DNA from 3 places in the Neobacillus canaveralius genome. Region 3 is predicted to be linked to each of the others. Evidence: riboswitches for the same ligand, from Rfam matches in the RefSeq annotation. Region 3 holds a riboswitch; each other region holds the start of a gene.

The links. Region 3 has a riboswitch for cobalamin ahead of ABC255_RS18665 (ABC transporter substrate-binding protein). Riboswitches for the same ligand answer to the same signal wherever they lie in the genome.
Region 1: it holds a riboswitch for cobalamin, as region 3 does, so the genes downstream of both, ABC255_RS19580 (ribonucleoside-diphosphate reductase subunit alpha) here and ABC255_RS18665 (ABC transporter substrate-binding protein) in region 3, are expected to answer to the same signal.
Region 2: it holds a riboswitch for cobalamin, as region 3 does, so the genes downstream of both, ABC255_RS28645 (anaerobic ribonucleoside triphosphate reductase) here and ABC255_RS18665 (ABC transporter substrate-binding protein) in region 3, are expected to answer to the same signal.

What each region holds. Positions count from the first base shown of each region.
Region 1 is NZ_JBDFLL010000001.1:3,920,244-3,924,290, reverse strand. It holds gene metE (5-methyltetrahydropteroyltriglutamate--homocysteine S-methyltransferase) at 1-1,065, opposite strand, end outside; cobalamin riboswitch at 1,233-1,412, opposite strand; cobalamin riboswitch at 1,559-1,736, shown strand; gene ABC255_RS19580 (ribonucleoside-diphosphate reductase subunit alpha) at 1,870-4,047, shown strand, end outside.
Region 2 is NZ_JBDFLL010000002.1:90,903-94,949, reverse strand. It holds gene ABC255_RS28655 (hypothetical protein) at 1-972, shown strand, start outside; gene ABC255_RS28650 (hypothetical protein) at 989-2,107, shown strand; cobalamin riboswitch at 2,324-2,520, shown strand; gene ABC255_RS28645 (anaerobic ribonucleoside triphosphate reductase) at 2,776-4,047, shown strand, end outside.
Region 3 is NZ_JBDFLL010000001.1:3,718,158-3,722,204, reverse strand. It holds gene ribB (3,4-dihydroxy-2-butanone-4-phosphate synthase) at 1-102, shown strand, start outside; gene ribH (6,7-dimethyl-8-ribityllumazine synthase) at 132-599, shown strand; cobalamin riboswitch at 676-863, shown strand; gene ABC255_RS18665 (ABC transporter substrate-binding protein) at 1,031-1,993, shown strand; gene ABC255_RS18660 (FecCD family ABC transporter permease) at 1,959-3,020, shown strand; gene ABC255_RS18655 (adenosylcobinamide amidohydrolase) at 3,025-4,047, shown strand, end outside.

The sequences.
Region 1 (4,047 bases), 200 kb from region 3:
GATTTTTTCATCCGCAAAGGATAAGGCATTTAGTAATGTCAGATCTAGAGTCTTTTCAGATTTTGTTGTAACAGGTACATGCTGTAAACTGCAAGAGGATTGAACCCAGGCTTCATTTACGCCGCTTAAGGATAAAATAGCTTTGGTCATCATTGCTTTTTCAGCTAAACTTGCACGCCAAATATCACGCCCATTTATGATTCCAATCCCTAATACCTTATCTTGTGGGAAACCGTATTTACGGAGTGAAGCCATATTCTCATCTGCACCATGAACAAAATCAAGACCGACACCTGCGACGGGCAATTGGATGAGCTCTGCATACGCTGAAAGACCTTCAAAATAGGTTTGTAACATCAGTTTTGCTGCAGGTACTTCTTCAGCTAATTGTTTATATATTTGTTGAACCAGTTTAATATCTTCCGGTGGAAGTGAAAGAACTAATGCTGGTTCTTCCACTTGAATCCACTGTGCTCCTGCATCTACAAGTTGTTGGAGTACTTGAGCATAAAGAGGCAAGAGTCTTAAAATAAAAGCTGCTTTTGATATCGAATCGTAGCCTTTAGATAATTGAACAAAAGTGTAGGGACCAATAATAGTTGGCTTTGTAATTAGACCTAGTTCGAACTTCGCTTCTAAAAAATAATCTAAAATGTAGTTTTGAGTTAATTTTAGTGGTTGGTCTTCATATTCAGGCACAATGTAGTGGTAATTTGTATTAAACCATTTAGTCATCTCAGAAGCCACTACATCATTTGCTCCACGTGCCATTGCGTAATAAGTCTTAAGATTTACCTTTTCGCCTGTCCACTTATAACGGGCTGGAATTAAACCGAACATGGTCGCAAGGTCCAGCATACGATCATAAAAAGTAAAGTCTCCAACCGTGATTATGTCTAATCCTAATGATTGCTGATGTTTCAAATGATTTAAGCGAATGGTTTTCATTTCAAAGATAAACTGTTCCTCCGATTTATCATCCTTCCAAAACGATTCAACACATCGTTTCCATTCTCGATTTCCGCCAATGTATGGGTAGCCAATGGCTGTACTAGCTAAATTCATTTACGATTCCTCCTTTTTCTTTACATATTTCCAAATACAAAAAAGCCATCTCCGTATATAGGAAATGGCTATACAATCAAGTTAAAGGTATGTTAAAAAAAACAATACTGCTCTTAACTCGTTTGTCGTACAAATGAATGTCACCACCTATTTCCACGTAGGTATCTGGTGTGTACTAGACATTGGCAGGTCTCCTGGCTTATCATCAATGCTCCTCACACCTTCCCATCATAGACAGTGGTAATTGTGATTCACTCCGAATTACAGTTGCGGGACAGCGACGGACTTGCACCGTTCTTCCCTTTTAAGCCAAGCATAAGCTTGGCACCAAATCTTACACGATATGTAATTGCCACTTAATATATCACATAAAAAATCATTCGTACATAATTTTCTGAGAATTAATTTTGTTATTGTCAAAGTGAGAATAGTATATTATATTTGGAGCTATACAATATTTAGTATTGATTTTGAAATTAAACACTAAATATAGATAATGACCAATATGAATGGTGTCTGTATGGACTTAATAGGGAATCTGGTGAGAAACCAGAACTGTACCCGCAACTGTAAGTGCTGACGAAATAATCATATCCACTGTCTTTGGACGGGAAGGGATTAGAGTAGGGAGAAGCACAAGTCAGGAGACCTGCCATTTCTATTACGTATTATCTTCTTCGGGAGCTGGGAAGATATAACGAGGGTATCCTACTATTACAGTGAATGAGCCTGTATTATAGATTATTCCACGTTATCAAACCCATCTTCAATGATGGGTTTTTTTGTCGTTTCACTCACGAAGTCATTACGAAAAGAAATGAGGAACTTTGTATGGAAGTAAAAAGTATTTTTTCAGAAAAGGAATCTGTTTTGGCAGCAATAAAAAGAGCTTCCGAAAAATATAAACTGGACACAACAGAATTAGCTGAAAAGGTTGCTAGTCTTGAAGATTCATCAATATATGAACAATCCCTTTTTTATGCCTTAAATCAAATTTCAATGACCGACCCAAACTGGACCTTTCTGGCAGCAAATCTTTATTTACAGGAACTTTATCAAAATGCGTCAAGCAGCAGGGGATACAAGCCTGAAGAAAAATACGGAGATTTTTACACTCTAATTGCTGAATTAACCAAAATAGGAATCTATTCTGGGGATCTTTTACAGGACTATTCAAAAGAAGAGATTGAACTATTAGGTGCAGAAATAACGTCAGAACGGGACCATTTGTTTAATTATATAGGGTTGTTTTTACTAGCAGATCGTTATTTGGCAAAAGATTATGACGGGAAACTGTACGAGTTACCTCAAGAGCGCTTTATGATCATCGCCATGACATTGATGAGAAAAGAACAAGAGGGAAACCGGATAAACCTGGTAAAAGAGGCATACTGGGCACTTAGTAACTTATATATGACCGTTGCTACACCAACTCTATCAAATGCCGGAAAAAGCTTTGGACAGCTATCTTCCTGTTTTATAGATACAGTAGACGATTCTTTAGATGGAATCTATTTAAATAATTGGGACATTGCTAGATTAAGCAAGGATGGCGGCGGTCTAGGTGTCTATCTAGGCAAGGTACGCGCCTTAGGTTCAGATATTAAGAGATTTAAAGGTAATTCCTCTGGGGTGGTGCCATGGATTCGTCTTATTAATGATACGGCTGTGAGTGTCGATCAATTGGGCCAAAGGCAGGGAGCAATCGCCGTTTATTTAGATGTTTTTCATAAAGATATTATGAATGGGTTTTTAGACTTAAAAACAAATAACGGTGACGAAAGACGAAAGGCTCATGATCTTTTTACAGGTGTTTCAATACCAGACTTGTTTATGAAGAAATTAGAAGAGGTAGATGAAAGCGGTAGAAGTATTGGAGAATGGCATACCTTTTGTCCACATCAAGTAAAACAAATTATGGGGTGGAAGGATCAAAACGGTAATACCCTTGGTTTGGAGGACTTTTATGACGAGTGTGATGAGAAGTTTTTTACAGAAAAGTATGAAGAAGCAGTAAACCATCCGTTTCTTCCTCGAAAAACTTATCGGGCAATGGATATTATGGCGAGGATTATGATTTCTCAATTAGAAACCGGTACGCCGTATATGTTTTATCGGGATGAGGTCAATCGTCAAAATCCAAACAAGCATGCAAGAGGATATGGACGTGCGACGATTTTTTGCAGTAATTTGTGTACAGAGATTACGCAAAATATGTCTGCCACAACCATTGTTAAAGAATATAAGGATGAAGAAGGAAATATTGTCATTGTTCGTAAACCCGGGGACTTTGTTGTCTGTAATCTATCATCAATTAATCTGCCGAAAGCAGTAAAAGGGAATGTACTAGAAAGATTAATTCCTATTCAAATGAGAATGCTAGACAATGTCATTGATCTTAATACCATTTCAGTTGGACAAGCGGAAGTGACAAATAAGCACTATCGCCCTGTAGGATTAGGTACGTTTGGCTGGCATCACCTTCTTGCGTTAGAAGGCATCTATTGGGAGTCTGATGAAGCAGTTGATTATGCAGACCGACTATATGAGGATATTGCTTACCTTACGATTCGTTCTTCAATGGTATTGGCTAAGGAAAAAGGCAGCTACGGAAAATTTGAAGGTTCAGAATGGCAATCAGGAAAGTATTTTGAACGGAAAGGGTATAAATCTGAGCGATGGAACCAATTGAAGGAGGAGATTTCAAAGAATGGGGTTCGAAATGGCTGGATGATGGCGATTGCTCCAAATTCATCCACTGCAAAGATTGGTGGTTCCACCGATGGGATCGATCCTTTGTATGCTGTCGAATACGCAGAGGAGAAGAAAAATTTTAAATTTAAAGTAACGGCGCCTGATTTGGACCATAACAGTTACAACTATTATCGTCGAACAAGGCATGTGTTAGATCAGACTTGGAGTATTAGGCAAAACGCTGCCAGGCAGCGCCATATTGATCAATCGATTAGTTTCAATCTCTAT
Region 2 (4,047 bases), on a different contig from region 3:
GCCATGTTTTTACCGGGCAATGTCTTTGCTGAAGAGAACGAACTTATTGGACTGCAGAATTCTCAAAAAGCTCCTGGACAAGTTAGTCCTTCAGTGGGAATTGATAACGCAGCAGTAAAATCAGACGTTCCGGCCAAGGAAGAAGCTATAGTGGGACCCGCAGCTGTGAAACCAGATGTGCCGGCCAAGGAAGAAGCTATGGTGGGACCATCAGCTGTGAAACCAGACGTTCCCGCCAAAAAAGAAGCTGTGATGGCATCTAATCCCTCTATGAAAAATCAAGGTGGGATTAAGCAGCAGCAATCTAAAGTCCCTCCTAACAATCCAGCTTCCCAAAAGTCAGCTGCAGCATCACAAAATTTGCATGATCAGGCAAAAGGTCATGTGCAGTCTGCTTTAAATAAGACTGAAAAGGCCGTTAATGAGGCTCGCGATCCTGAAAAAGTGTCAGCTGTTCAGGAACATAATAATGGATTAGAAAAGAATACGCCGACTCCTAAAAATGGGTCTGGAAATTCTGATTTAGATTCTTTACATAATTCTGAAACTGAAGTAAAAAAACAAGTCTCCCCTGCAAGTTTTGAACCTCAAGGGAAGGACACAGTTTTATCAGTAGTCAAAAAGGAAAGTCGTTCTGAACCCCTTTTGCAGGAGTCACTAGAAAAGAGTGGTATCCCATCAGCTGAGGAAAAGATTCCAAAGGTCAGTGAGGTGCCGACCCTAACTCAGCGGACGGGCACTAACGGGGGACCATCAAATGACCGGGGCAGTCAGGGATTAAATACTATAAGTTTTCTAGATAAATGGTTTGTATGGAATCCATATTATGAAATCCAGCTTGTCCAATCTTATCTCTCTCAGCATACATGGTTGAATAATCAATGGGTGAATGCTCCACCTTCACCACCACCAATAGCAGCTCCTTTTTACTTAACGTTTACTGTTAACTTAGCCACAGGTAACGATAAATAAAGGAGCAAAATTGGAAATGAAACATTATTCTAAACCATATAAACTTATTAAATCTTTTGTATTAACTGGAGTATTGTCATTTGGACTTATGGCAGGAGGCCCTTTTACTGCGGCGGCTGAAATTGATAAAGCCAAAGTGGAGCCTGTTCAAGCTGCGCAAGCAAACAGTTCCGTAAATGTACATGCTAATGTAAAAGGAAACCCTGCAGTTCCTGCACAAGATACGGATTCTGTACAACTTGAGTCTCCCGTGCAACCTGAAGTTCCTGCTCAGGATAAAGAAGTAAAAGCTGAGAGTCAACATAAGGAAAAAGGTAGTATCGGAAAATCACAGGCAAGTATACATGCCAGTGAAACAGCTAAAGAGAATGCCTCAGAAAACTCTGCCATCTTTTCCGAAACACCAGTAGCAGAATATAATGAAACTTCCGAAAACCCAAATGACCTTTCTAATCCTTCAGTGGCAGAATTGAACGAAACGGATGCTACAGAGGAATATTTTTTCGGATCAGATTCCGCTACATTAGCGAATCCTGAAGGACAGGATTTTTATATAGGGAAGTTAGGCTTTGGGAACAATGTGCAATTTGATGCAAGTACAGGCGGTGCAATTTATTTCAGTAGCGCTAGAGCACAGGATGCTACCTATGTTTACGGTTACTGGTTTTTATCCGGTATGCAAACTGCGCCATCAGAAATGTCGGCAAGCGATTGGGGTGTACATCAGGCCAAATTAGCATTACAAGCCTATGAAACTATGAAAAGTGTATATGGTTCAAAAGTTAGACCTGTTATCTTTGTTGATGTAGAACCGGCTCTAACCGGTATGAAAGACTATGACTATGCAAATAATCAAATGATTTATAACGCATTTGTGGATTATCTAAATCAATATGGACAAGGTGTTAAACCTGGTACCTATTCATCTCCAGGGAGCTGGGAACGCACAATGGGGGACTTTTCACCAAGCACTCCAGGGGCTTATTGGGTCGCTTATTATCCGAGTGACATTCCTACAAATTTGACAACAAGCAATTCAGATTGGCTTAATTTCCCTGGAACAAACGAAAAGGCAGAAATTTGGCAGTACTATGGTGGATATGATGACTATAATGTAGCTTGGAAACTACCATAAACGAAATATAAGGCAATAGCAAAAACCACTTCCAATAAAAAAATTAGGAGTGGTTTTTTGTGTTTTTAAAATTTGCGTATCAAAAGGATACGAAAAAGTGATTAGAGATAAAATGAATAAAAATATTATACTTGTAAAATAAAAAAGTATCATTTACTATTATATATAGTAATTACTACATATTGATGTCTGTGTTTATATAAAAAACTATATATAGTATTTGTCTGAGAATAAGATGCGATAATCGCTTAATAGGGAATCCGGTGGGAAGCCGGAACTGCCCCCGCAACTGTAAATGCTGACGAAATAAATGACCACTGTATAAGATAGCTTAGTTTTAGGTGCTTATATGGGAAGGGTTTAAAGTAGGAGGACGCATGAGTCAGGAGACCTGTCTTATTTTGATTGTTTCAACTTCTTCGGGGACTTGAGAAGATGAAATGGTGGCCAAAAGAAGAATGTAATTCTCCATGATTCTTTGTGATGTTATCGTTTCATCTATCCGCTCAGGTTCCCTGGGTGGATTTTTTTGCGCAAAGGGAAGGAAAACGGATTAAAACTGTGGTTCGGTCGTGATTTATACGAAACGGGTAAAAAATAAAGTAGAGTTGTTCGATAGATTTACACTTATTTAGATTAAACAATAATCAGAAACGGTAGTGGAAAAAATGGACAAGTTGTTAGAACAATTTGATGAAATCGTTAACAGCAGTAATCAAGATCTAGTTCAAGAAAATGCGAATGTAGATGGATTGTCCCCCATGGGTATGATGGGGCTGTTTGCCTCTGCATCAGCAAAACAATATACCGTAGAAAATCTTTTATCAGAGGATATAAAGCAGGCCTATTTAAATGGTTATATTCATATTCACGATCTGGATTTTTATGCCAGTGGAACAACAACCTGTTGCCAGATTCAATTATCTAAACTATTAAAGAATGGATTTGATACAGGGCATGGACATATGAGGCAGCCAAAATCCATTGGGAGTGCAATGGCATTAACAAGTATTATTATCCAGGCTAATCAAAATATGCAGCATGGTGGACAATCCATTCCATGTTTCGATTACGATCTTGCTCCCTATGTTCGGATGACATTTAAAAGAAAGCTAGAGTTAGTTAAAGAGTTGGCTGTAGGTGTTAGGGAAGAATATTTGGTAAATAAAGCTTGGGATTTAACCGATAAAGATGTATTTCAAGCATGTGAGGCATTTGTACATAACAGTAACTCCATGCATTCACGCGGCGGTGGCCAAACACCTTTTATTTCAATTAATCTTGGAACGGACACATCGAAGGAAGGAAGAATGGTTACACGAAATCTTCTCCTAGCTACACAAAAAGGATTAGGAAATGGTGAAACACCTATTTTCCCTATCATCGTTTTTAAAATAAAAGCAGGCGTAAACTTTAACGAAGTAGATCCAAATTATGATTTGTATCGCTTATCATTAGAAACAACAGCGATAAGATTATTTCCAAACTACGTATTTGTTGATGCGCCTTTTAACCTACAATACTATGATGGAACACCAGGATCAGAGATTGCGACGATGGGATGTCGGACACGTGTGATTGGGAATGTAAATGGAAAGGAAACGTCAGTGGGAAGAGGAAATCTTTCTTTTACAACAATCAACCTTCCACTACTTGCAATTGAATCTGACTCATTAGACGATTTCAAAGTAAAACTAGAAAAGTATACAGATCTTTGTATTAAACAACTATATGAACGCTATCTCTACCAAGCTTCGAGGACACCCTCACATTTTAAGTTTCTATATGGGCAAGGGGTTTGGTGGAATGGGGAAGAATTAGATCCCCAAGAAAAATTAACTGAAATCCTTAAACAAGGGACGCTTTCTGTTGGCTTTGTTGGCTTATCAGAAGCACTTGTGCAATTAACCGGTAAACATCATGGTGAAAGTGAAGCATCC
Region 3 (4,047 bases):
ACGAATAACCCGCGGAAAATAAAAGGAATTAAGGGATTTGATCTTGAAGTCGTTGAAACTGTTCCATTGCAAATGGAAATCAACGAGGAAAAGGTAAAATAAAAACTACACAATAATTTGGAGGTATGAAAATGGGACATATATATGAAGGTAATTTAGTAGGATCTGGTTTAAAGATAGGAATCGTTGTAGGACGTTTTAACGAGTTTATTACCAGTAAATTATTAAGCGGTGCGCAAGACGCTCTGAAAAGACATGGTGTTAGTGAATCAGATGTAGATATTGCTTGGGTGCCAGGGGCGTTTGAGATTCCTCTAGTAGCTCAAAAGATGGCAATTAGTAAAAAATATGACGCTGTTATTACACTTGGAACCGTAATTCGTGGTTCTACACCACATTTCGACTATGTATGTAATGAAGTTGCGAAGGGGGTTTCAAGAATTAATCTAGATAGTGGTATTCCCGTTATTTTTGGAGTATTAACAACGGAATCGATTGAACAGGCAATTGAGCGTGCAGGAACAAAGGCTGGAAATAAAGGCTGGGATGTTGCAACTGGTGCTATTGAAATGGCTAATTTATTGCGAACTTTCGAATAATAAAAAGATTTTTGGCGAAATTTGCATAAAAATATAGCTTTCATTTTTATTTACTATATAATTATGTCTATCATAAAAAAATTATTGGAGAATAGGTGCTGAAAATCTTATCGATTTTTAGCTTAAAAGGGAAGTTGGTTAAAATCCAACGCGGTCCCGCCACTGTAAATGGGAGCAACCTGCAAAATGTCACTGTCAACTGATGGGAAGACGTAGGAAGCAATGACCATGAGCCAGGAAACCTGCCTTATTCTTGTGCCCCAAAAAGAACCTACGAGGATAGGGAGGTGTGGACGACTAGAGTCATTTATTAATGGCATTTAATCAAACCAACATCTCTACGTAACGTGGAGATGTTTTTTTGTTTGAATTTTTTAGAGGGTGCAGTTTTTTTGTGATGTATTTTGGCGTAATTCATAGGGGGAAGAAAGATGAAAAAGTTATCAGCATTATTATTATTTCTTTTGTTAACAATAGGTGCACTAGCAGCATGTGGTGAACAGAAAGAAACTGTAAAGGATGAAGGAAACAGCAGCACGGAGCAAAAAGGGGAGGAAACGGCTTATCCAGTTACCATTAAAGATGCATTAGATAATGAGGTTACGATAAATGCAAAGCCAGAAAAAATCGTTTCATTGATTCCGAGTAATACTGAGATTGCTTTTGCACTTGGGCTGGGAGAAGAAGTTGTAGGTGTTTCCGATTTTGATAATTATCCTGAAGAAGCCACAACAAAAGAGAAAATTGGCGGGATGGAAATCAACATCGAAAAAATAATTTCATTGCAGCCAAACCTAGTGTTAGCACATGCCTCTGCAATGAATGGGACAGAAGGCCTGCAACAGTTAAGAGATGCTGGGCTGACAGTTTTAGTTATAAATGATGCTCAAAATTTCGAGCAAATATATGATTCGATTGCTATGATTGGTAAGGCAACAGGTGAAAACAAGAAAGCAGAAGAACTGATTAAAAGTATGCAGGATAAATTAGCAGAAATTAAAGCCAAGGCTGGAGAAATCAAAGAAAAGAAAAAAGTATTTGTAGAGGTATCTCCTGCTCCTGAAGTGTTCACAACAGGAAAAAACACATTTATGGATGATATGATTACTCTGATTAATGCTGAAAATATTGCAAATGACCAAGAAGGCTGGATTAAAATCGATCAAGAAGAGATGATTGACCGAAATCCAGATGTCATCATTACTACATATGGTTTTTATACTGAAAATGCTGCTGAACAAGTGTTATCTAGACAAGGCTGGGAAAATGTCAATGCGATTAAAAATAAGCAAGTCATCGATGTAGATTCTGATCGCGTGACCCGCTCTGGCCCAAGGATTGTTGAAGGAGTAGAGGAACTTGCAAAGGCTGTCTATCCAGAAGTTTTTAAATAATAAAATACTAGCCTATATAATTGCGGGAAGTTTCCTTCTCTTTTCAGTATTATTAGGAATTTCGATAGGAACCGTTTCGGTTCCTATCTTTACCATTATTGAAATTATCATATCAAAGCTCCTAGGAACGTTTCCACTAGATAAAATCGATCCCATGTTTTCAAGTATTGTTTTAAATATCCGGTTACCTCGAGTCATTCTGGCTGGTTTAGTAGGGGCGTCACTCGCAATAGCAGGTGCAGCCTTTCAGGGACTATTAAGGAATCCTTTAGCAGATCCATATACTTTAGGAGTATCTTCCGGTGCATCCGTTGGGGCAGTACTGACTTTATTTTTTCAACTATCAATCCCCGTCATCGGCAGCTTTACCCTTCCATTACTCAGTATTTTGTTTTCATGGGCTACGATTTTTTTAGTGCTCGCCTTCGCCAGGAAAATTGAACGCTCGATGAGAGTGGAAACCATTGTCTTAACGGGAATCATTTTTAGTTCCTTTCTTGGTGCCTTCATTTCGCTCATGATCGCTTTAACAGGCGATGAGCTTAGACAAATTATTGGCTGGTTATTGGGCAGTGTATCGATGAGAGGCTGGGAATACATAAGAATTATTTTACCTTTTTTTGTGCTAGGATCTATCGTCCTAATTATTAATGCAAAAGAATTAAATGCAATGTCCTTTGGTGAGGAACGTGCCCACCATTTAGGTGTAAATGTTCAAAAAAGAAAACTGATCATCTTAACGGCAGGATCGATATTAACTGGCGCTGCGGTGGCAGTTTCCGGAACGATTGGATTTGTTGGGCTAGTAATACCGCACCTTTCAAGATTATTATGGGGGCCAGATCATAGGCACCTGCTCCCGTTATCAATCCTTACTGGAAGTGGATTTTTAATTCTAGCTGATCTAATCTCAAGAACAATTATTTCTCCAACTGAATTACCGATAGGAGTCATAACAGCATTAATTGGTGCCCCGGTATTTGCATTAATCCTATTACAGAGAAAAAGGATGGAAAGAAGTGGATAAAGGGATGCTTAACGTTCAACATGTTGCAGGCGGGTATTCAGATGAATATATACTAAAGGATATTTCTTTTGAAGTTGAAAAAGGTGAATTATTCGGTATCTTGGGACCAAATGGAAGCGGTAAGACCACCTTATTAAAAATGATAAGCGGAATCTTGCCGATTGTATCAGGTGATATCCTCATTAAAGGTAAAAGATTACAGGAGTATAATTCAAAACAGCTTGCCCAAATTGTAGCTGTTTTGTCGCAGCATTCTTCGCAATCTTTTTCCTATACCGTAAAAGAAACGGTTTCTCTTGGTCGGTATGCACATCAAACCGGCTGGTTTCAGACATGGGGAGAGAAGGATGAGAAGATTGTACAACGTGTAATGAAGCAGACAGGGATCACTTCATTACAAAATAAAACGATACAAGAGTTATCTGGCGGGGAAAAACAAAGAGTGTTTTTAGCTCAGGCACTCGCCCAAGAACCTGAAATTCTCCTATTAGATGAACCAACAAACCATCTTGATTTATCTTATCAAAAAGAATTATTGGATTTATTAAAGAATTGGACGTCCGAGACAGGTCTAACAGTCGTATCTATTTTTCATGATTTAAATCTTGCAGGCTTGTATTGTGATCGATTGCTCTTGCTCGAAAATGGCACCATAAATATCAACCATGTCCCGAACGAAGTGCTTAGAGAAGAAAGAATTCGAGATGTTTATCATACCGAAATTCAGAAGCATCCTCATCCAAGAGTACCAGCACCTCAAATGGTGTTATTACCTGAAGCAAGACAGGATAAAAAGAAATTTCAAATTGATGAAAGTTTGTTACGTGTAACAAATGAGATTATTGAATTAAGATCACCTGCACCATTACGGACGATGTCTTCAGGTGTCGTAGGATCAGGAACAGGCTGGCACCATACTTTTGTTAATCGACATGTTGGAAAAGACTATAACTGCAGCGACCATCGACAGGAAATGGTTACTTTTTTAAAAGTAAAGGGCTTTGAACCTTCAGAAACAGTAGGAATG